DNA from 2 places in the Pseudoduganella sp. GW821-FHT12E03 genome. Region 1 is predicted to be linked to the other one. Evidence: predicted binding sites of a transcription regulator. Region 1 holds the regulator's gene; the other holds the start of a gene.
What was found. Region 1 encodes FliA, which starts transcription of late flagellar genes. Its sites were predicted from a motif close to CTAAAGTTTNNNNNNNNNNNGCCGNTA; they were not measured.
Positions count from the first base shown of each region.

Region 2: a site for FliA is predicted at 1,875-1,901, ahead of AC1RRC_RS11585 (SPM autocatalytic domain-containing protein). Genes of this name have one in related genera too.

Region 1 is NZ_JBXAQJ010000016.1:30,866-42,660, forward strand. It holds gene AC1RRC_RS30065 (glycosyltransferase family 2 protein) at 1-78, opposite strand, end outside; gene AC1RRC_RS30070 (DUF4214 domain-containing protein) at 264-1,385, opposite strand; gene AC1RRC_RS30075 (hypothetical protein) at 1,512-2,330, opposite strand; gene flhB (flagellar biosynthesis protein FlhB) at 2,878-4,029, shown strand; gene flhA (flagellar biosynthesis protein FlhA) at 4,045-6,192, shown strand; gene flhF (flagellar biosynthesis GTPase FlhF) at 6,325-7,788, shown strand; gene AC1RRC_RS30095 (MinD/ParA family ATP-binding protein) at 7,824-8,645, shown strand; gene AC1RRC_RS30100 (RNA polymerase sigma factor FliA) at 8,664-9,395, shown strand; gene AC1RRC_RS30105 (flagellar motor protein) at 9,377-10,123, shown strand; gene motD (flagellar motor protein MotD) at 10,125-10,907, shown strand; gene AC1RRC_RS30115 (hypothetical protein) at 11,145-11,348, shown strand; gene AC1RRC_RS30120 (flagella synthesis protein FlgN) at 11,365-11,795, opposite strand, start outside.
Region 2 is NZ_JBXAQJ010000004.1:139,537-151,331, reverse strand. It holds gene AC1RRC_RS11600 (substrate-binding periplasmic protein) at 1-670, opposite strand, end outside; gene AC1RRC_RS11595 (substrate-binding periplasmic protein) at 817-1,386, shown strand; gene AC1RRC_RS11590 (hypothetical protein) at 1,411-1,572, shown strand; gene AC1RRC_RS11585 (SPM autocatalytic domain-containing protein) at 2,031-8,444, shown strand; gene AC1RRC_RS11580 (SPM autocatalytic domain-containing protein) at 8,633-11,795, shown strand, end outside.

The DNA.
Region 1 (11,795 bases):
CACGCCTTTCCATGCGTGGTACCAGGCTTTGGTGCTCAGTTCGGGACGGGAAGTTTCAAGAATTTTGGCACGCAGCATTGCCGGAATGTGCTGCTCGGGATAGAGCCTGCACAGGTATTCCACGGCAATCAGCGCATCGGCATGGTGGCCGGCTTTGAATGCCTCGACTGCGCGTGACAGTAGTGCATCGGCGCGCAGTCGAGGGGAGCAAGACAAGAAAAAGGGGGGAATCCCCCCTTGTGGGTGCATCATAAAAAAATTGCTTAGATGATGCCCGAAACGATCGTGACGTTGCCGACCAGGGTCGCTTCGTGGCCAGCTTGCGGACCAGCACCGCCCAGCAGGTTCAGCGTGTGGATCTCTGCGAACGAACGGATGACGTCCGCGCGCGCGATGCCGTGGTTGTGCATCGCATCCAGCCAGTAAGCCATACCGCCAGCTTCGCCGTTACGGCCGAAGGTGTTCACGTACAGGCTGTTGACGAACGCGGTGTCGTCCAGCAGGTTGCGTGGAGCGAACTCGCCGGAGCTTACCAGGGCGTTGGCGATCTGGCTCAGGGTTGCGCCGTCTTTCGCCAGGTCGTAGTAGTAATCCAGGCCGGATGCGTCAGCATTGCGGCCGAAGGCTACTTCGAACAGGGTCGCGATCGACGCTTCGGTTGCGCTCTTCGCGAATACCAGGGCGTCGCTGCCGCCAACTTCCACGTACTGGATCTTCGTGATGTCGGTGGTGATGCCAGTGACGTTGTTTTTCACGATGGCGTGGCCATTGCTTGCCGTCACGGTGTAGCTCGACGCCGCATCCGCCAGTTTCACCACGGTGTAGTCGCTTGCGCCGCCGGTGATGGTGCTGTTGCCCAGGCTTGCGACCACGGTGTCGACGCCTTGGCCGGTCACCACGGTGCTGTTGCCGGTGCCCAGCGTCAGCTTGGTGTTTTTCGCGTCAGCGATGGTGACTTTGGTTTCGCCCGAACCAGCCACAACAACGCGTTGCGCGCCGGTGGCAGGAACAGTTGCACCTGCGGACGTGGTTTCCACGCCAGCGCCTTGGGTGGTGCCATCGTTCAGCGTCAGGTCGATGTTGGCATTGCCCTGGATCACCACTACTGGCACGTTCTTGGTTGCGGCGGCCGTCAGCACCACTGGTGCGGTCGAGCCTGCTGGCTGGTTCACGGTCAGCAGCACCACTTCCGTACCTGCCGGCACGGTTGGGGTGGTGCCCGGGGTCACGGTCACTTCCGAGATCGTGACAGAGGTGTCAGTCGTACCGCCGGAGGTGGTCGTGGTCAGGGTGATGATTTCATTAATGACGGTTTGATCGTCAAAGGCAGGATTGCTGCTGTTCTGCAGCGTATTGGTAACCGTAGAGGCTGATGATTCGTACATTTACTTCTCCTTTCGAAATGGAACTACGTTGGTCGGCCAGCCATACTCCGATAGGGCGGAGTACGAAACCGGCCACGTAAGTCCTACACACACGGGTGTTACTTAAGATTTACTGCTACGGCTAAATTATTTGTTGCGCTTGAAAACTTTGGTGCGCGGCGATTGATCCCACGGATTCAGCGCTTGCTGTTTGCCCGGTTGAGCAATGGCCACGCCCAACTTGAGCGCGGTCAGGTGTTCCAGGCCACTGGGACCGCTGGCCGGCAGGCCCGAAGTGATCGGGACACTGAAGCCGCCCGAGAAATAGGCGACGCCTTCCAGTTCAAACTTGTGCGCATTGGCGCCAACCAGGGTGAAGGTCACTTCCGTCACACGGCGCGATTCACCCTTGCTGCCACAAAACTGGCCGGTGGTGACGGTCTGGGTGGCGCCCAGGCCTTCCAGGGTCACGCTGTATGCTAAATCCACTTCTTTCGGATGGCTCGGCCACATGGCCTGGAAGCCTTCCACCCGCAGGCCGCTGGCCGGGTCGCCCAGGCACTGGCCTTCCGACGCCACGGCATCGCCTACACGCTCAATATGGCCAATCAGCGACAAGCCTTCGTTGCTGATACGGATAGGCTGGTCCGCCGGGCGCGGAGCGGGCACGGCGCCTGGCGCCGCCGGTGCTGCCATTGCCAGCGGAGCTGCCAGTGCCACCGATGCAACGGGTACTGCTGGCTGGCCCGGCTCATCCAGGCCGATTTTGTCGATACGCAGCGCTGGCGCCACAGCGCCGGCTTGCGCAACGAAGGCGCTGACCAGTAATTCCGCCGGTGCATCCTGCACGTGCATCACGATGCAGTCGGTGCCGTCACGCAGGGTGGCGCCCAGGGTGCCGGGCGTCCAGATCGCTTCGATGCGGCCATTGTGCAATGGATCGCCTGGCGCGCGGGAAACAGTCATCGGCGGCTGTCCACCTTTGGGGTGCCGCAATATGTAGATACCTGGTTGTAACAGTACGACTGAGTTCGTTATTTCCATGTGCCGGTGTTTGCAGTAATGCTTATCTGTTATAGACGGACGGTAACTATTCTAATTATGCTAATTGAAATGTGGCAAATGTTCCTGTGATGAATATCACAACTTACAATTTATTCACGTAAAAACCACAGCGAGAATCCCGTATTGCGCAATGCGGCATGAAATGCCCTCCGTTCAGAGCACTTTTGTATGCGCTAGAGCAAAACGGACGCAAATTTAAGCGTTACACGTATGTTGCACTGTAGCATGCTATCCCGGGGTTGTGCAATTGCTAAATAAAATACAGTCACTATTTCGGTAATTAATGGTTAATTTTCAAAAGTGTGAATATTCACATTTTTATTATCAGATGTCGTATCACTTGAGGCGGGGAAACTAGAATAAGCCCTGGATTTTCCGCCTTGTTCCGCCGATGGGTTGGTCGTTGCGCGCGTGATAATCGAGCCCATCGATAGCGAAGGTGCGGGACATGGCGGAAGAGAGCGAAAGCGAAAAGACAGAACCGGCGTCACAGAAGCGCCTCGAGCAGGCGCGTGAGGAAGGCGATGTTCCCCGGTCGCGCGAAGTCGCGACCTTTACTGTCTTGATGACCGCCGGCGCCGGCCTGTGGATGACTGGCGGCGGGCTGGTGCGGGACCTCAGTTCCGCCATGGTGTCCGGCCTGGCCCTGACCCCGGAGCAAATCTATAACCCCGACGTGCTGCTGACGCGCGTCGGGATCGACATTGGCCGCGTGATGCTGGCCTGCCTGCCGCTGGGCCTGGCGGTGATGATGGTGGCGCTGGTGTCGCCGATGCTGGTTGGTGGCTGGTTGTTCTCCGGCAAGGCCATCGGTCCGAACTTCATGAAGCTCAATCCCATCAACGGGCTGACCAACATGGTGTCCACCAATGCCCTGGTGGAGCTGGTGAAAGCCATTGCCAAGACCATCGTGGTGGGCTTCGTCGCGTACCTGGTGGTGATGCGCCAGCGCGAAGCCGTGCTGCAACTGATCATGGAGCCGGCGAACATGGGGATGGTGCACCTGGTGGAAATGCTGGCCATGAGCTTCTTGTTCATCGTCGGCTCGCTGGGCTTTATCGCCGCCATCGATGCGCCATACCAGCTGTGGCACTACGCCAACAAGCTGAAAATGACGCGCCAGGAACTGATCCAGGAATCCAAGGAATCGGACGGCAACCCGCAAATCAAGGGCAAGATCCGCCAGATGCAGCGCGAGATGGCGCGCCGCCGCATGATGGCCGATGTGCCGACCGCCGACGTGGTGGTGACCAACCCGACCCACTATGCGGTGGCGCTGAAATACGCGGAAGGTTCGCGCGGCGCGCCGAAAGTCGTGGCCAAGGGCACCGATGAGGTGGCGGCCAAGATCCGCGAACTGGCGAAAGAGCACAAAGTCACGATCCTGGAAGCACCACCGCTGGCCCGTGCGTTGTTTAAACACAGCGATATCGGTGACGAGATCCCCGAGCGCCTGTATGCTGCCGTGGCGGAAGTGCTGGCCTATGTTTACCAGCTGCGCATGTTCAAGCCGGGCCTGCGCTATCCGGACCGTCCGGCCAAGCTCGATGTGCCGGACGACATGGATCCGCACCACCCCGCGTCACAGAAAAAGAATTAACGGAGCATTATCATCATGAAGAGCCTGAACGCCTACCTGCCACCCTGGTTGTCGAGCCGCGTCAGCGGTCTGAACCTGCCGGGCGGACAAAGCAAGAGCCTGGCGGCGCCGATCTTAATCATCATGCTGCTGGTGATGATGATCCTGCCGCTGCCGGCGTTCATCCTCGACCTGTTCTTCAGCTTTAATATCGCGCTGTCCATCATCGTGCTGCTGACCGCCCTGTATACGGTCAAGCCGCTGGACTTCATGGCTTTTCCCGCCGTGCTGCTGGTATCGACCATGCTGCGCCTGTCGCTGAACGTGGCCTCGACCCGCGTGGTGCTGACCGAAGGCCACACCGGTGGCGCGGCCGCTGGCAAGGTGATCGAAGCTTTTGGCCACTTCCTGATCGGCGGCAATTACACGGTCGGTATCGTGGTGTTCATCATCCTGACCATCATTAACTTCACGGTGGTGACCAAAGGTGCGGGCCGTATCGCCGAGGTGGGCGCGCGTTTTGCCCTGGACGCGATGCCGGGCAAGCAGATGGCGATTGACGCCGACTTGAATGCCGGCCTGATTGGCGAGGCCGAAGCCCGCAAGCGCCGCAGCGAAGTGTCGATGGAAGCGGAATTCTATGGCGCGATGGACGGCGCCTCGAAGTACGTGCGCGGCGACGCGGTGGCCGGCATCCTGGTCACCGTCATCAACGTCGTCGGCGGCTTGCTGGTGGGCGTGATCCAGCACGACCTGGCGTTTGGCGAAGCCGCCAAGCTGTACACCCTGCTGGCGATCGGTGACGGCCTGGTGGCGCAGATTCCTTCGCTGGTGATTTCCATCGCGGCCGGTATCGTGGTGTCGCGCGTGGCCAGCGAGCAGGATGTGGGCACCCAGGTGGTGGGCCAGCTGTTTGCCAAGCCGCAGGTGCTGTACATCACCGGCGCGATCATTGGCGGCATGGGCCTGATTCCCGGGATGCCGAACCTGGTGTTCCTGCTGCTGGCGGCGGCGCTGATCGGTGGCGGCTACATGTTGTCGAAAAAAGGGAAGGCAGGCGCCGGACCCGTGCCCGGCACCCCGGAAGCGGCGGCCGAAGCCGCGCAGGCTGGCGGCGCCGCCGCGCCGGCGCCGGAGTCGGAAGAGGCGACCTGGCAAGACGTGCTGCCGGTCGATACCCTGGGCCTGGAAGTGGGTTACCGCCTGATTCCGCTGGTGGACAAGGCGCAGGGCGGCGAACTGCTGAAGCGCATCAAGGGCATCCGCAAGAAGTTTGCGCAGGAAGTGGGCTTCCTGGCGCCGCCGGTCCATATCCGCGACAACCTGGAATTGAAACCCTCGGCCTACCGCATTGCGCTCAAGGGCGTTGAAGTGGGCGCGGGCGAAGCGTTCAACGGCCAATACCTGGCGATCAATCCCGGCATGGCCAGCGGCACCTTGCCCGGCCTGGTGACCCAGGATCCGGCGTTCGGCCTGCCGGCGATCTGGATCGATGCCGGCTTGCGCGACCAGGCGCAAGCCATGGGTTACACGGTGGTCGACGCCGGCACCGTGGTGGCCACCCACCTGAACCACCTGATCACGACGCACGCGTCCGAACTGCTGGGCCGTGCGGAAGTGCAGTCGCTGCTGGACCACTTGTCGAAGGAATCGCCGAAGCTGGTGGAAGACCTGGTGCCGAAGATGATGTCGCTGTCGGCCCTGCAAAAAGTGCTGCAAAACCTGCTGGCCGAAGGGGTGCACATCCGCGACATGCGCTCGATTATCGAAACCCTGGCCGAGCATACGGCCATGACGCAGGATCCGAACGAATTGACGGCGCTGGTGCGAATTGCGCTGGGCCGCGCCATCGTGCAGCAATTGTTCCCTGCCGGCGGCGAACTGTCGGTGATCACCCTGGATAACCGCCTCGAGCGCCTGCTGATGCAAGCTATGGCGCAGGGCGGGCCGGACGGGGCCGGGATCGAGCCGGGCCTGGCCGACACCATTGCCCAGTCGGCGGGCCAGGCCGCCCAGCAGCAGGAAGCGCTGGGCCTGACGCCGGTGCTGCTGGTGCCGGGCCCGCTGCGCGTGCTGCTGGCGCGCTTCCTGCGCCGTGCGTTGCCGCAATTGAAAGTGCTGTCGCATGCGGAAATCCCGGAGTCGAAGACGATTCGCGTGACGGCTTTGGTGGGGACGCAATAGAAATCGGTAAATAGGGGCTTTTTCCCATCCTGTTCCTTCGATTGTTTCCCCGCTGCATCCCCAATAATGCAAGTGTCGAAGTGAGCCCTGCGCATCGAGAACGCAGGGCCTGTCGCCAACAGGGGAAAAGCCATGAACGTCAAAAAATTTACTGCACCAACGTCGCGTGAAGCCCTGCGCAAGGTGCGCGAAGCGCTGGGTCCGGATGCCGTGATCCTGTCCAACCGTCCAACCGATGGCGAAGTGGAAATCCTCGCCCTGGCCAATGACGATGCGGCTTCGCTGGCGTCCCCTCCGATGGATTCGCCGATGGGGCAGCCTGCCCCTTACCTGGATTTGCCGGAGGCGCCGATGGATGCCTTCGACGCTTTTGACTCGTACCAGGCGCGCGCCGCCGCCGCTCCTCTTGCCCCCGCGATGCCGGCGCGTCCCGCCGCGATGCGTCCATCGGTGCCGGAAACGATGCCGCGTCCGGCCGCCCGCCCGGCGGCGCCAGTGCAGCAGGCGCCGCGCCCGGTGCCGGCGCAGCCACAATACAGCGCACCCGCCAGGCCAGCCGCCCCGGCGCCATCGCTGGATATGGACCGTATCTCCGCCATGGTGGCCGACGCCGTGGCCGGCGCCAAAGCCAACGCGGCAGCGGAAATGAGCGTGATGATGAATGAGCTGCGCGCCATGCGCGGCATGATGGAAACACAACTGGCGGAAATCTCCTGGGGCTCGACCCAGCAGCGCGAACCGCAAAAAGCCGCCGTGCTGCGTGAAATGCTGGCGGCCGGCTTTTCTCCGAGCCTGGCGCGCTACCTGATTGAAAAACTGCCGGCCGGCCGCGACGCCGCCGACAGCCTGCGCTGGATTAAGACCGTCCTGACCCGCAACCTGTCCGCCATCACCAATGAAGACCAGCTGATCGAGCAGGGCGGCGTGTTTGCGCTGGTTGGCCCGACCGGCGTTGGCAAAACCACCAGCACCGCCAAGCTGGCGGCCCGCTGCGTGATGCGCCATGGCCCGGAAAAGCTGGCGCTGATCACCACCGACGCCTATCGTATCGGCGCGCACGAACAGTTGCGCATCTACGGCAAGATCCTCGGCGTGATGGTGCACTCGGTCAAAGATGAAGCCGACCTGCGCATCGCACTGAAAGAATTACGCAACAAGCACACCGTGCTGATCGATACGGTCGGCATGAGCCAGCGCGACCACATGGTGGCGGAACAGATCGGCATGCTGCAAGGCTCCGATGTGCCCGTGAAACGCCTGCTGTGCCTGAACGCGACATCGACCCAGGAAACCCTGAACGAAGTGGTGCGCGCCTACCAGGGCAGCGGCCTGGCCGGCTGCATCATGACCAAGCTCGATGAAGCGGCATCGATCGGCAATGTGCTGGACGTGGTGATCCGCCAGAAACTCAACATGTTTTATGTGTCGAATGGCCAGCGCGTGCCGGAAGACTTGCACCTGGCCGATCCGGCCCAGCTGGTCGAGCGCGCCTTCCGCCTGAAACAGGGCGCCGGCGCCAGCCAGTTCCAAGACAGTGATTTGCCGCTGCTGATGGCGGCCGGCGCCGCCGGCATGCGCGAGGTGCACCTTGGCTAACGCGGGATTGAACCGATTGCAGCGGGAGGTGGCCCATGACCAGCTTTAATTTTGACCAGGCGGAGGGCCTGCGCCGCATGCTGGCGGGGCCGCAGCCCCGCATCGTGACGTTCCTGTCGGCCACGCCGCAGGATGACAAAGGTTCCATGCTGGTCAACCTGGGCGCCTCGCTGGCGCGCGCCGGCAATGACGTGCTGCTGGTCGATGCCTGCGCCAGCGCGCATGGCGTCGGTTCGCGCCTGGGCGTGGACAATGGCGCCAGCCTGCTGGACGTGGCGCGCCAGCAATGCGGCTTGAACCAGGTGATTTACCAGGTGCCGCAAGGCTTCGGTGTGGTATCGATGACACGCGGCGTGCGCAGCACCGGGCCGGATGAAACACGCCGCCTGGCCAAGGCGTTTGACGTGCTGGCCAAGCAGACCGGCATGGTCATTGTCGATGGGGAATTCGACGGTACGGCCTTTCCCGTGCCGGTGATGGCCAGTTCCGAGATCGTGGTGCAAGTGTCGAACAGCGCCACCTCGATCACCAATGCTTATGCGATGATCAAGCGCCTGAACATGGAATTGGGCCGCCGGCCATTCGGTATCCTGGTCACCGGCGCATCAGAGGCCGAAGCCCGGGTGGTTTACGATAATATGGCGCAAGCGGCGAGTCGCTACCTGGCGGTCAACCTGGTGTCGATGGGATCAGTGCCGGCTGACGAATATTTACAGCGCGCCGCACGCCTTGGGCGCGCGGTGGTTGACGCATTTCCGCTGGCAGGGGCATCGGTTGCGTTCCGTGAACTGGCCGGGCGTTTGGCGCTGGCCGGGGCGCACAACTTCCGTACGGGGAGCAGCAGCCATTCAGCGTAATAACAATTAAAAGAGTTTATGTACACGGTCAAAGGGAAAGCGGACAAAAATACGCTGCTGACGGAACACATGCCGTTGGTTAAGCGTCTCGCCCATCATATGAAGGCGAAACTGCCGCCCAGCGTGGAAGTGGACGATCTCGTGCAGGCCGGAATGATTGGCTTGCTCGATGCGATCAACCGCTATGAAGAAACCCACGGCGCCCAGTTTGAGACCTATGCGGTGATGCGCATACGCGGCGCCATGCTCGACGAGCTGCGCAACAGCGACTGGCTGCCGCGCTCGATGCGGCAAGACATGCGCAAAATTGAAAATGCCATGGCGGTGCTGCAGCAGCGGCTGGGCCGGCCGCCGAGCGAATCGGAAGTCGCGAAATCGCTGAAGCTGTCGCTGGCGGATTACCAGGAAATGCTGGGCGAAGGCGGCGGCCACCAACTGGTCTATTACGAAGATTTCCGCGATGACGACGGCAACGACAGTTTCCTCGACCGCTATTGCTCGGACGACGACGCCGATCCATTGCGCGCGCTGCTCGATACCGACTTCCGCCAGGCGGTCATCGATGCCATCGACGGTTTGCCGCCACGGGAAAAAATGCTGATGGGCCTGTATTACGAAGAAGAGTTGAACTTGAAGGAAATCGGCGCCGTCATGGGCGTTTCTGAATCACGCGTATCGCAGTTGCATACGCAAGCGGTGGCGCGCCTGCGCGCATCGCTCCGGGAGCAGGCATGGACTGGGCCAGCGTAGCGGGCATTATTCTCGGGGTGGCCGGTGTACTGATCGGCCAGGGCATGGAAGGCGGCAAGCTCAGTTCACTGTTGCAGCCGGCCGCTTTTGCCATTGTCGTGGTCGGCACCCTGGGTGCCGTCCTGCTGCAAACCCGCGCCACTACTTTTTCCCGCGGCATGGTCATGCTGCGCTGGATCATCAAGCCGCCGGCCGACAGCCGCGCCTCGCTGGCGCGCGAGATCGCCGCCTGGAACAATTCCGCCAAGCGCGACGGCCATTTGTCGCTGGAACGCTACATGCTGTCTTCCAAGGACAAGTTCAATGCGAAGGGCCTGCGCCTGATCGTCGACGGCATCAATCCGGACAAGCTGCGCCAGTTGCTGGACACGGAAATCACGGCCTTTGAAACCTCCGAACGCCAGGCGGTGCGGATCTGGGAATCCGCCGCCGGCTATTCGCCGACCATCGGTATCCTGGGCGCCGTGCTGGGCCTGATCCAGGTGATGGAAAACCTGTCCGATCCGTCCCGCCTGGGGCCGGGGATTGCGATTGCGTTCGTGTCCACGATTTATGGCGTGGGGCTGGCCAACCTGTTCTTTTATCCGATCGCCAACAAGCTGAAAAACATCATCACGCAGCAAGTGCACCAGCAGGAAATCGCGGCCGCCGTGTTTTACGACATTGCCACCGGCGACCACAGCCGCGTGATCGACGAACGCATCGCCACCTTGCTGCGCGACCACTGATATGCAGCGCCGCGCCCGCCGTAAATTTGATGACGAACCGGAAAACCACGAGCGCTGGCTGATTTCCTATTCGGATTTCATTACCTTGCTGTTCGCGTTCTTTGTCGTCATGTACGCGATTTCCTCGGTCAATATCGGCAAATACAAAGTGTTTTCCGATGCGCTGGGCGATGCCTTCGGCGGCCAGGGTTCCGCCACGCCGGTCAATACCGAAGTGCTGAACTTGCCGATCCCGAACCCGGCGCTGAAACGCCGCACGGAATTGCTGCGCAAGGAAAAAGAGCAAATGACCAAGCTGGCGCAGGATCTGCTGTCGACCATGGCGCCGCTGGTGAAGGAAGGCAAAGTACGGGTCACGCAAAACAGCCGTGGTGTCAGCGTGGAAATCAATGCCTCGGTGCTGTTTGATCCGGGCCAGGCCAAACTGACGGCGGATTCGCGCGAAGCGCTGACGGAAGTGGCGAAAATCCTCATGAATGATCCCCACGCGGTGCAGGTGGAGGGCCATACCGATAACGTGCCGATCAGTAATGCGAATTTCCCGTCCAACTGGGAATTGTCGGCCGCCCGCGCCGGCGCCGTGGTGCGCCTGTTTATCGACGCCGGGGTGCCGCCGCCGCGCATGTCGGCCGTCGGCCATGCCGACAATATTCCGCTGGCGCCGAACAGCGAAGCGGAGGGGCGCGCGCGCAACCGCCGCGTGGCGGTGACCATCCTGTCCGGGATGCCCGATCCGTCCACTGAAGTCTCGACCAGTACGGCGCCCGCAACGCCTGAGCGCTGATCCCCCCCTGGTGGCAAGCATGGCGCAAGCCTGTTACGTGGCATGCGTCGCCGTGCATTCAAAATTATCAATAGATAAAAGTCAATATTATTGAATATAATTCAATAATATTTGCAATTCCCATTGTTTATTTGCTTTTGCGTATGGCATGGAAGGAGATGTTATTTAACAATTCCCCTCGTATAAAATTCTTTTAGGAAATCTTTATTGACTGAAATTCATGAAAGGAAGCAAACGATGCAAAAGCGCGCAATGGGTTCGCTGGTGATGTTGGCGGTGGTGGCGGTATTGGCGGGATGCGGCGGCGAAGGGCAAGATACGGCGGCCAGGGTGAAGATGGGCGCCAGCGCCAGCGCTTCGGCCAGCGCGCAAGCGAGTGCCTCGGCAACGGCGTATGCCAGTGCTTCCGCAAGCGCCGCAGCCAGCGCGCCCGGCAAGTAAATTCAGGGGGAAGGGATCAGCCGGCGACGAAGCCGCGCCGTGTCGCCGTGCTGGTGGTTTGCCCCGACGGGCCGTACATGTTCGGCGCAGGGCTTTGCGGGCGCAGCGCTTGCAGCGCGCCCTGGGTGTGATTCAAGTGTTTGTTGATCAGCGTACCGTTGATGCGGTTCAGCTCTTTGGCTTCACGGGTCTGTTGCAGCACTTGCTGCCAGAATTGCTGTGCGCCGGCATCACCGCTGGCGGCCAGCCAGGCTTCCATGCCGGCTTCTTCGGGTTTGAATCCTGCCGCGCCCAGCGCGCTGTGGCGCTGGCTGGCCAATACCGCCATGTCATTGACCAAAGCGGATTTGGCCGGGGTGAGGGCGGTTAATGCATCGATATCCGCTGAAATCAGGCATTGCTGTTCCTGTTTCAGTACTTCCAGCAGGGAAGTGATGACGCGCTGCT
Region 2 (11,795 bases), on a different contig from region 1:
CCGCCGTGAAATCCAGCGACCCCGCCAGCCACGCGGTGGTGGTGCGCACCGGCGCGCTGGTGTCGAAATCGGCTTCCACGCCACGGCTTTTCAGCGAGGCGCGGATGATGTTGCGCTCGCCGAACGAGGCGTCGGCCATGCCGCCCACCAGGAAACGGTGCACTTCATCGATGGATTTGGCTTCGACAAAGTGCTGGTAGCCCAGTTCGCGCAGCATCAGGATTTGCGCCGCGCCGCGCAGCATGGCGATGCGGGTGTGCTTCATGTGTTCCGGCCGGCGGATGTCGAAGCGTTTGCCGCGCGGGGCGACAAAGACATAGTGTTCGTCATACAGCGGGGCCAGCCAGCGGAATTGCGCTTCCCGTTCCGGCAGCCGGGTCAGCGGATAAATCGCCGTGGCCGGCAGGGTGGTGGCTAAAAACAGCGCGCGCTTCCATGGCACGAACGCCGTGTCCGGCGCCAGTCCCGCGCGCTTGCACAATTCCGCCACCAGTTCCCGCAGCGCGCCGGGGTGCTCCGGCTGGTTTTCCAGCACCAGCGGCGGCAAGTGGGTGGTAACGAGGCGCATGGCGGCCAATGGCGCCGCGCCGGCACGGGGCAGGGCCACGCCAAGGCCCGTACTGAGGGCCGCGCTCAGGGCGGCAAAGGTCAGGAATGGTCGGCGTTGCATGGTGTTGCGAGGGTAGCACTTTCCGCCAGCGGCCGCTTGTTCGGTGCAAGCGGCTGCATTACAGTCAGGGTGTTGCCATATATATAGTAATAGCAGCAATAACCGCGATAACAACGCCGCCCTGCGCGGGCCGGGGAGCAAACATTGTGGCACGCTTGTCCGTCTGGATTGCACTGATACTGGCACTGGCTGGCCCGCCCGCCCTGGCGGCCGACCTCACGGTGGGCTTTAACATTGACCGCCCGCCGTACGTGTACCTCGATGCCGCCGGCAACGTGGCCGGTATCGAAGTCGACGTGGCGCGCGCGGTGCTGGCGCGGCTGGGCTATGGCATGAAAAGTGAGCTGATGTCGAAATCGCGCATGCTGCCCGCGCTGAAAGGGCGGCAGGCCGACATCATCATATCGGTGCATGGCAGCGATGAACCGGGCGTGTACTACTCGGACGGGGTGGTGGACTACGTCAACATCGCCATCACCCGCAAGGCCGACCGCATCCGTCTGGCCAGCGATGCCGACCTCGACCAGTACCGCTTCGTGATCTGGCAGCGCGGCTGGGCCGACCTGGGGCCGGCGTTCGCCGCGCGCTACCGGCCCGATGACCAGGGCCGTTTCCGCGACAATTACTTCCAGAGCAGTACCCAGGACGCCCAGGCGCGCGTGTTCTGGGCGCGCCGGGTCGATGTCATCGTGGTGGACCGCTTTGTCTTCAACTAGTACCGGCGCTTGCTGGCCGGGGCCATGAAAACCGACGACGAGGTGGAATATCACGACATTTTCCCCAACACCACCGTGTTTGCCGCCGCCTTTGCCGACCGTGATCTGCGCGACCGCTTCAATGCGGCACTGAAAGCCATGCGCGCCGACGGCGGCTACCAAGAGATCGTCAACCGCTACCGCTAAACCACGAAGAGCGGCGGAAACAGCGCGCTGCTTGTCATCTTGCGGTGGTATTTCCTTCTTACAATGGCCGATGCGGATCTGGTCTGGTCGGTTTGTCACTTGCAAGTTTGCCTCGTTGCAGGCCCGAGACAATGGGAAAAAAGGTGCCCCAGGGAAAATATTGCCCCAGGCACTTACGTTATACTCGTATTTGCGCCCCGTAAACTTTAGCCGTTAAAAGTTTACTTAACGAAAGGCTGACGACGGTCGCTTTGTACTTGGCGCACCGTCGAACTAAGGGATAACCACCCCCCTTTTGTTTACTAAAGTAAACGGCTCTGTTGTCGTTAAGAATGAAAAGCGGAGTCTTCGGCGACTGGTTTTAGCAGTTGACCTTTTATACATCGATAGGGAATGGAGCGAGAAACTGCTCCAATTCGTGTCTACCCAGAATTCAGTAGTACCCCTAGGAGAATGAAATGAGCATCGTCACCAGCTTGACTACGTTGCAGATTGCTAATTTATCGACTTTGCAGATTGCCGGTCTGGCTACCGCCGATATCGCGGGTCTGAACACCGATCAGTTCGGTGCATTGACCACGGATCAAATGGGGGTCTTCACTACTGCGCAAATCCCGGCGTTCACGTCGAACCAGCTGGCCAATGCGCTGTCGACGGCCCAGGCGGCCTCGATGACGTCGACCCAGCTGAGCGCCATGACCAGCGCCCAGGCTGCCGCACTGAATTCTGATGCACTGGCCGCGTTTGAAACGTCGGACATCGTCGGCCTCAAGACCACCGCCATCGCCGCGCTGAAATCGTCGCAGCTGTCGGCCCTGACCACCGACCAGGTCGGCGCACTGGGCACCAACCAGGTGGCGGCACTGACCACCCTGCAACTGTCGACCGGCTTCGCCACCAACCAGATCGTGGCCCTGAGCTCGACCCAGGCTGCCGTGATGAGCTCGGCCCAAGTGGCCTCGCTGACGTCCGACTCCATCGCCGCGATGGAAACCGATGACTTCTCCGCCCTGAAAACGTCGGCCATCGGCGGCCTGAAAACGGTCCAGTTGTCGGCCCTGACGACCGACCAGATCGTTTCGCTGAATACCCAGCAAGTCTCCGCCCTGAACAGCGCCCAGACCGGTGCACTGGCCACCAACGTGCTGGCCGCCATCGAAACCAATGACCTGGCCGCGCTGAAGAGCAACGCCATCGTTGGCTTGAATTCCGACCAAGTCGCCAGCCTGACCACCGACCAGGTTGGCGCGCTGACCACCGGCCAGATCGCCGGCATGACCACCAACCAGCTGGCCAATGGCTTGCTGACCAACCAGGTCGCGGCACTGGCATCGAATCAACTGGGTGCGTTGTCCACCGCGCAATTCTCTTCGCTGTCGAGCGACGCGATTGCCGCGATTGAAACCGTCGACCTGGTGGGTCTGAAATCGTCCCAGATCGCCGCCCTGAAGACCGTGCAAGCTGCCGGCCTGACGACCGATCAGGTTGCCAACCTCGGCACCAACCAGATCGTGGCACTGAGCACCAATGTGCTGGCCAACGCACTGAACACCCTGCAAGTAGCATCCCTGATCAGCTCCCAGGCTGCCGTATTGAGCTCGGCCCAGGTGGCGGCGCTGACCTCCGACTCCATCGCCGCGATGGAAACGGATGACTTCTCGGTCTTGAAGACCAACGCCATTGCCGGCCTGAAAACCGCACAACTGTCGGCCCTGACCACCGACCAGGTGGTGTCGATGTCGACCCAGCAAGTTGCCGCCCTGGGCAGCGCGCAAATGGCCGGCTTCAGCACCACCGCGCTGGCCGCGATGGAAACCAACGACCTGGCCGCGCTGAAAACCAATGCGCTGACCGGCCTGACGTCCGACCAGGTGGCCGGCCTGACCACCGACCAGGTGGGCGCCCTGACCACCTCGCAAATGGCGGCGATGACCACCAACCAGCTGGCCAACGGCATGTCGACCCTGCAAATCCAGTCGCTGGCCTCGAACCAGCTGGGTGCGCTGTCGACCTTGCAATTCTCGTCGCTGTCGTCGGACGCGATTGCCGCGATTGAAACCACCGACATTTCCGGCCTGAAAACCGCCGTGATTGCCGCGATGAAAACGGTGCAGATCGCCGGCCTGACGACCGACCAGATCGCCAACCTGGGCACCAACCAGATCGTCGCACTGACCACCAATGCGCTGACCAACGGCTTCGCCACCAACCAGATCGCCGCCCTGTCGAGCACCCAGGCTGCCGTGATGAGCTCGCAGCAAATCGCGAACCTGACGTCCGACCAGCTGGCCGCGATGGAAACGGATGATTTCTCGGTCCTGAAAACCAACGCGATTGCCGGCCTGAAAACCGCGCAACTGTCGGCCCTGAACACCGACCACGTGGTGTCGATGTCGACCCAGCAAGTCGCCGCCCTGAGCAGCGCGCAAATGGCCGGCTTCAGCACCACCGCGCTGGCCGCGATGGAAACCAATGACGTCGCCGTTCTGAAAACCAATGCGATTGCCGGCCTGACCACCGACCAGGTTGCCGCCCTGACGACCGACCAGATCGGCGCCATGACGTCCGCGCAAGTGGCCGGCATGACCACCAACCAGCTGGCCAACGGCTTGTCCACCCTGCAAGTGCAGGCGCTGACGTCGACCCAGCTGGGCGCGCTGTCCACCCTGCAATTCTCGTCGCTGACCTCGGACGCCATCGCCGCGATTGAAACGTCGGAAATCATCGGCCTGAAAACCACGGTGATCGCCGCGATGAAGACGGTGCAGATCGCCGGCCTGACGACCGACCAGATCGCGAACCTGGGCACCAACCAGGTTGTCGCGCTGACCACCAACGCCCTGACCAATGGCTTCGCCACCAACCAGATCGTTGCGCTGACCAGCACCCAGGCTGCCGTCATGAGCTCGCAGCAAATTGCGAACCTGACGTCCGACCAGGTCGCCGCGATGGAAACGGATGACTTCTCGGTCTTGAAAACCAGCGCGATTGCCGGCCTGAAAACCGCGCAACTGTCGGCCCTGACCACCGACCACGTGGTGTCGATGTCGACCCAGCAAGTCGCCGCCCTGACCAGTGCCCAGATGGCTGGCTTCAGCACCACCGCGATTGCCGCGATTGAAACGCAAGACCTGGCCGCGCTGAAGACCAACGCGATTGCCGGCCTGACGACCGACCAGGTTGCCGCCATCACGACCGACCAGATCGGTAACATGACGTCGGCCCAGATTGCCGCGCTGAAGACCAACCAGATCGCCGACGGCCTGAACACCGCGCAAGTGGTGGCCATGACCTCGACCCAGCTGGCCGGCCTGTCCACGCTGCAGTTCGCTGCACTGACGTCGGACGCGATTGCCGCGATTGAAACGGCCGACATCATTGGCTTGAAGACCGCCGTGATCGCCGCGATGAAAACGGTGCAGGTGGCCGGCCTGACGACGGACCAGATCGCCAACCTGGGCACCAACCAGGTTGTCGCCCTGACCACCAACGCCCTGGCCAACGGCTTTGGCACCCACCAGATCGCCGCCCTGTCCAGCACCCAGGCTGCCGTCCTGACCTCGCAGCAAGTGTCGAACCTGACGTCCGACCAGATCGCCGCGATGGAAACGGATGACTTCTCGGTCTTGAAAACCAACGCGATTGCCGGCCTGAAAACCGCGCAACTGTCGGCCCTGAACACCGACCACGTGGTGTCGATGTCGACCCAGCAAGTCGCCGCCCTGACCAGCGCGCAAATGGCTGGCTTCAGCACCACCGCGATTGCCGCGATTGAAACGCAAGACCTGGCCGCGCTGAAAACCAACGCGATTGCCGGCCTGACGACCGACCAGGTTGCCGCCATCACGACCGACCAGATTGGTAACATGACGTCGGCCCAGATCGCCGCGCTGAAGACCAACCAGATCGCCGACGGTCTGACCACCGCGCAAGTGGTGGCCATGACCTCGACCCAGCTGGCTGGCTTCTCCACGCAGCAGTTCGCTGCACTGACGTCGGACGCGATTGCCGCGATTGAAACCACCGACATCATCGGCCTGAAAACCACCGTGATCGCCGCGATGAAAACGGTGCAAGTGGCCGGCCTGACGACGGACCAGATCGCCAACCTGGGCACCAACCAGGTTGTCGCGCTGACCACCAACGCCCTGGCCAACGGCTTCGGCACCCATCAGATCGCCGCCCTGTCCAGCACCCAGGCTGCCGTCCTGACCTCGCAGCAAGTGTCGAACCTGACGTCCGACCAGATCGCCGCGATGGAAACGGATGACTTCTCGGTCTTGAAAACCCACGCGATTGCCGGCCTGAAAACCGCGCAACTGTCGGCTCTGAACACCGACCACGTGGTGTCGATGTCGACCCAGCAAGTGGCCGCCCTGAGCAGCGCCCAGATGGCCGGCTTCAGCACCACCGCGATTGCCGCGATTGAAACGCAAGACCTGGCCGCACTGAAAACCAATGCGGTTGCCGGCCTGACGTCCGACCAGATCGCCGCCATCACGACCGACCAGATCGGCAACATGACGTCGGCCCAGATCGCCGCGATGACGACCAACCAGATCGCCAACGGCTTGAACACCGCGCAAGTGGTGGCCATGACGTCGACCCAGCTGGCCGGCCTGAATACGCTGCAGTTCAATGCACTGACGTCGGACGCGATTGCCGCGATTGAAACGGCGGACATCATCGGCCTGAAAACCACCGTGATTGCCGCACTGAAGACCGTGCAGGTGGCGGGCCTGACGACCGACCAGATCGGCGCGCTGGGTACCAACCAGGCGGTCGCCCTGTCCACCAACGCCCTGGCCAACGGCTTCAACACCGCCCAGATCGTTGCCTTGAACACGTCGCAGGCTGCCGTCTTGAGCTCGCAGCAAGTGGCGAACCTGACCTCCGACCAGGTCGCCGCGCTGGAAAGCGATGACCTGGCGGTACTGAAAACCTCGGCGATCGCCGGTATGAAGACGGCCCAGCTGTCGGCCCTGGATACCGCGCAAGTGGTGGCGCTGGCCACCAACCAGATGGCCGCGCTGTCGAGCGCCCAGATGGCTGGCTTCAGCACCACCGCGATTGCCGCGCTGGAAACCGACGACCTGGGCGCCCTGAAATCGTCCGCGGTGATCGGCCTGACTTCCGACCAGATCGCAGCGATCACGACCGACCAGATCAGCGCGCTGAAGACCAATCAGGTTGTGGCGCTGACCACCAACCAGCTGGCCAACGGCCTGTCGACCGCACAAGTGGCGGCCCTGGCATCGAACCAGCTGGCGGCACTGAGCACGCTGCAGTTCGCTTCGCTGACCTCCGACCAGGTTGGCGCGATTGATACCGACGACATCAGCCTGCTGAAGACCACCGTGATCGCCGCACTGAAGACCGTGCAGATCGCGGGCCTGACGACCGACCAGATCGGCGCGCTGGGTACCAACCAGGCGGTCGCCCTGTCCACCAACGCCTTGGCGAACGGCTTCAACACCGCCCAGATCGTTGCGCTGACCAGCACGCAGGCTGCGGTGCTGAGCTCGCAGCAAGTGGCGGCGCTGACCTCCGACTCGGTTGCCGCGATGGAAACCGACGACTTCTCGGCCCTGCGCACGGTAGCGATTGCCGGCCTGAAAACGGCCCAGCTGTCGGCCCTGACCACCGACCAGGTCGTGTCGATGACCACGCTCCAGGTTGCCGCACTGAGCAGCGCCCAGATGGCTGGCTTCAGCACCACCGCGCTGGCCGCGATGGAAACGACCGACCTGGCGGTACTGAAAACCGCGTCGATTGCCGGCCTGACCACCGACCACGTGGCCGCGCTGACCACCGACCAGCTGGTGGGTATGACGTCGCAACAGTTCGCCGGCTTGAACAGTGTCCAGATCAAGGCGCTGAACACGCTGCAGATTTCGCAGATCGAGACCCAGGACCTGGCGGCGCTGAAAACCGCGACGATCCGCGCGTTGACCACCGACCAGATTGTGGGCATCAGCACGCTGCAAATCTCGACCCTGGCCAGCGCGCAAGTGTGCGCCCTGACCTCGGATCAGATCCAGGCGATGAGCACGGATCAGATCGGCGCCTTCCACAGCCCGTTCTACACCCCGATCGTGCTGGACCTGGGCAACAACGGCATCGATACCCTGGCCTACAGCGCAGGCGTCGAGTTCGACATGCTGGCGACCGGCGCCAAGGCTGGCACCGGCTGGGTGGGTGGCGGCGACGGCTTGCTGGCCCTGGACCGCAACGGCAATGGTTCCATCGACGATGGTTCCGAACTGTTCGGCTCCGGCACCACGCTGGCCAATGGCCAGAAAGCCGGCAACGGTTACGAAGCCCTGGCTGAACTCGACAGCAACGGCGACGGCGCCATCACCAGCGCGGATGCCGCCTTCGGCGACCTGCGTGTGTGGGTCGATGGCAATGCCGATGGTGTCAGCGCCGCAAGCGAACTGAAATCGCTGGCGGACCTGAACATCAGCAAGCTGAACCTGAACGGCAAGTCCGATGTGTCGCTGAACAACGGCAATATCGTGGGGATGACGTCCACCTACGAAACCGCCGATGGCCAGACCCACGCGGCAGCCGACGTCTGGTTCGCCGGCAGCAACGTGACGCCGGGTGCAGCCGACCTGCGCGGCAATGTCAGCGGCCTGGTGCAGTCGATGTCGTCCTTCGGCAGCGCCGCACCGGTAGCCAGCGGTTCGCTGACCCTGGAAGCAGGCGGCAACGTCAACAGCAGCGTGGCGAACCTGGCGGCAGCGATCAGCCAGTTCGACGCGACCAAGCTGAACGGCGCGGCAGACCTGGCGGCAACCGACAGCGACCTGCGTCTGAAGGCACTGTCGAGCAGCGCCGGCCTGGGTGGCATCCTGGCAGCGAAGTAAGCGGGTAACGGGCGGGAGCGATCTCGCCCTGCACTAACAAACGGCAAGACTGCGGTCTTGCCGTTTTTTTTTATTAACCCAAGATGCCGGGCCTTCAGGCCGGGCATCCTCGCTCCAAGATTTTTCCTGACGGCATCTTGTTTTTTATTTAAAATCAAGCTTCCGCCTATTTACGCCTGCGAGGCAGCATGCAGTTATCCGACTTTAAAACCCACCAGCTGGCAGCCCTGCCCACCGTCACCATGGCGGGCTTGAGCAGTGCCGATGTGGCTACCTTGAGCACCGCACAGTTACGTCTGTTTTCTGCTGCGCAAATCGGTGCGTTGTCGACCGCTGTCTTCGCGTCGCTGAGCACGCAAAACGTGACGGCGCTGACCGCGACGCAACTGGGCGGCGTGCAATCGGCGCAGATTGGTGCGCTGACGTCGCTGCAAACGTCGCTGCTCGATACCACGCAGGCGGCCGCGCTGTCGGCTTCCGCCGTGGGCGGACTGGCGCCGGCCGGCGCCGTGGGGCTGAAAAACACCGTGCTGGCGATCTTCACGTCGAACCACATGGCAAGTTGGAGAACCGCCACCATTGCCGCCCTGCGCAGCGATCAGGTGGCGGCCATCGATGACACGCTGGTGGCGGCGCTGACCACGGCCCAGGCCGCGGCATTGGGCAGCATGCAACTGGCCGGACTGGATGCGACAGCCGTTGCCGCGCTGGACCTGGCGGATGTCGCGGCGTTGCGCCCGGCCACCGTGGCGGCGTTCAGCAATACGCAAATTGCCGCGCTGGGCGCGGCGCGGTTTGCCGCCTTCACCACCGCGCAAACCGCGGCGCTGGGCACCGCGCAACTGGCGCAGGGGGTAACGGCGACCCAGGTGGCGGCATGGAATACCGCGCAAGCGGCGGTCTTGAATAGTGCGCAACTGGCGGCCTTGCCCGCGGCTTCGCTGGCGGCGCTGCCGACGCAGCTGATTGCCGCCCTCAAACCCGTGACACTGGCCGGCCTGACGTCGGCGCAAGCCGTTGGCCTGTCCACCGGGCAAGTGGCGGCGCTGACCACGGCGCAGGCGGCCACACTGGGCAGCGCCTCGGTGCGTGCGCTGGGCGCCAGCGGCATTGCCGCGCTGGAAAGCCATGACCTCGCGGTATTGAAAACCCAGGCCATCGCCGGCTTGTCGTCGGAACAGGTGGCGGCGCTGGGGACCGCCCAGGTCCGGGCGCTGAAGACGGCGCAAATCGCCGCGCTGGGCACGCAACAGCTGGCGCAAGGTTTTGACATAGACCAGGCCGCCGCACTGACGCCGGCGCAATTTGCCGCCCTGAGCGCCGCGCAATTCGATGCGCTGCCGGACAATTTATATACGGTGCTGGACACGGCCGATGTGCGCGCGTTGCCGGTGGCGGCAATTGGTCGCCTGTCGTCGGCCGACCTGGCGAACTGGAGCAACGCCCAGTTGCTGGCGTTGAATACGGCGCAACTGGTGAGCCTGGCATCGACCGCGATGGCCGGCTTGTCCGCCAGCCAGGTCGGCGGCCTGGGTTCGGCGCAAGTGGCGCGCCTGACGCCGGGCGCGCTGGCGATGCTGTCCAGTGCGGCGCTGGCAGGCTTGACCAGCCAGCACATTGCCGCCATCAGTCCCGCCACCCTGATCGCGCTGCCGACCGCGCAATTGGCGCGCCTGGATACGGCGCAGATCGTGGCCCTGACGACGGCCCAGGCCGCCGCCTTCAAAGTCAGTCACCTGGCGGCGTTGAGTACGGCGCAACTGGCGGCCTTTGAAACACGCGACTTGGCCGCCTTGCCGGCCGCCACCTTCGTCGGCATGACCACGGCGCAACTGGCTTCGCTCAGCACGGCGGCCATGCGGGTCATGTCGCCCACCCAGGTGGCCGCGCTGACTTCGACACAATTGCAGTATGGCCTGCGCACCGACCAATTGGCCGCATGGACCACGGCGCAACTGGCCGCGCTGTCCGTGCCGCAAGTCAGTGTCTTGCCCGGCGCGGCGCTGGTGGCCATCAGCGGCCTGAAGCCGTCGTCGATTGCCGCGCTGACGTCGGCGCAAGTGACGGACTTCTCCACCAGCCAGCTGGCGTCGCTAACCACGGCGCAAATCGTGGCGCTGACCACGGCGGCGCTGGCCGGTTTGTCCGCAGAACAGCTGGCGGCGCTGACGGGGGCGCAAGCCGGCGCGCTGACCGCGCTGCAGTTGAACAGTTTGCCGCTGGACGTGTTGGCCAGCCTGGGCAGCGAAGAAATCACCGCGCTGAAACCGGCCGTCCTGAACGGGCTGAAGAGTACCGTACTGGCGGCGCTCGACAGCGTGCAAATCCGCGCTCTCACCACCTTGCAGGCTGCGGCGCTGGGCAGCAGCCAGCTGGCCGCGCTGGGCACGGCGGGGCTGGCGGCGATGGAAACCGTGGATATCGCCGCGCTGGCCGCCGCCGCGCTGGGCAAACTCGATCCAGCGTTGTTGCAGGCGCTGCCGGATGCCGCGCTGCGCGCACTGACCACGCTGCAATTGGCGTCGATGTCGACCGCGCAGCTGGCCGGCTTGTCGAGCAGCCAGATTGCCGTGCTGAGTTCGCGGCAAATCGCGGCGCTCAATTCCACCCAGTTTGCCGCGCTGCCGGGCAGTCCGGCCGACTTCCTGGGCACGGCCGCGCTGGCCGGCCTGAAGCCGGGAATGCTGGCGGCCCTGTCGTCGGCCGAAGTGGCGGCGTTTGGCACGCACCAGATTGCCGCGCTGGGTTCGGCGCAACTGGCGGCGCTGTCCAGCGCCAGCATCCTGGGCTTGTCGTCGGAGCAGGTGCGCGCGTTCAGCAGCGCCCAATTGAGCGTGTTGCCGGCGTCGGTGCTGGGCAACCTGCCGACGGCCGCGATTGCCGCGTTCGACAGCCGCCAGATCGGTTATCTGCCGCTGCCGGCGGTTGCCGCACTGACCTCGGCGCAGATGGCGGCCTTTGGCACGCAGCAGCTGGTGGCGCTGACCACGGCACAAGCGGCGTCCCTGACGTCGCGCCAGCTGGCGGCGCTGGATGCATCGGACCTGGCTGTGCTGGAAACCGCCGACTTTGCCGTGCTGAAGGCCAGCGTGCTGGCCGGGCTGTCGTCCAGCCAGCTGGCCGGACTGGGCACGGCGCACGTACGGGCGCTTTCCAGCGTCCAGCTGGCGGCGCTGTCCACCGCGCAATGGGCGACGGGCTTTACTTCGGTCCAGCTGTCGGCCCTGACGCCGGCGCAACTGTCGGCCTTGAACAGCGCGCAATTTGCCGCCTTGCCGGGCGGCCCGCTGGCCTACCTCAGCACGGCGTCCATCCGTGAATTGAAGGCGGGCATGCTGGCGGCGCTGGCGT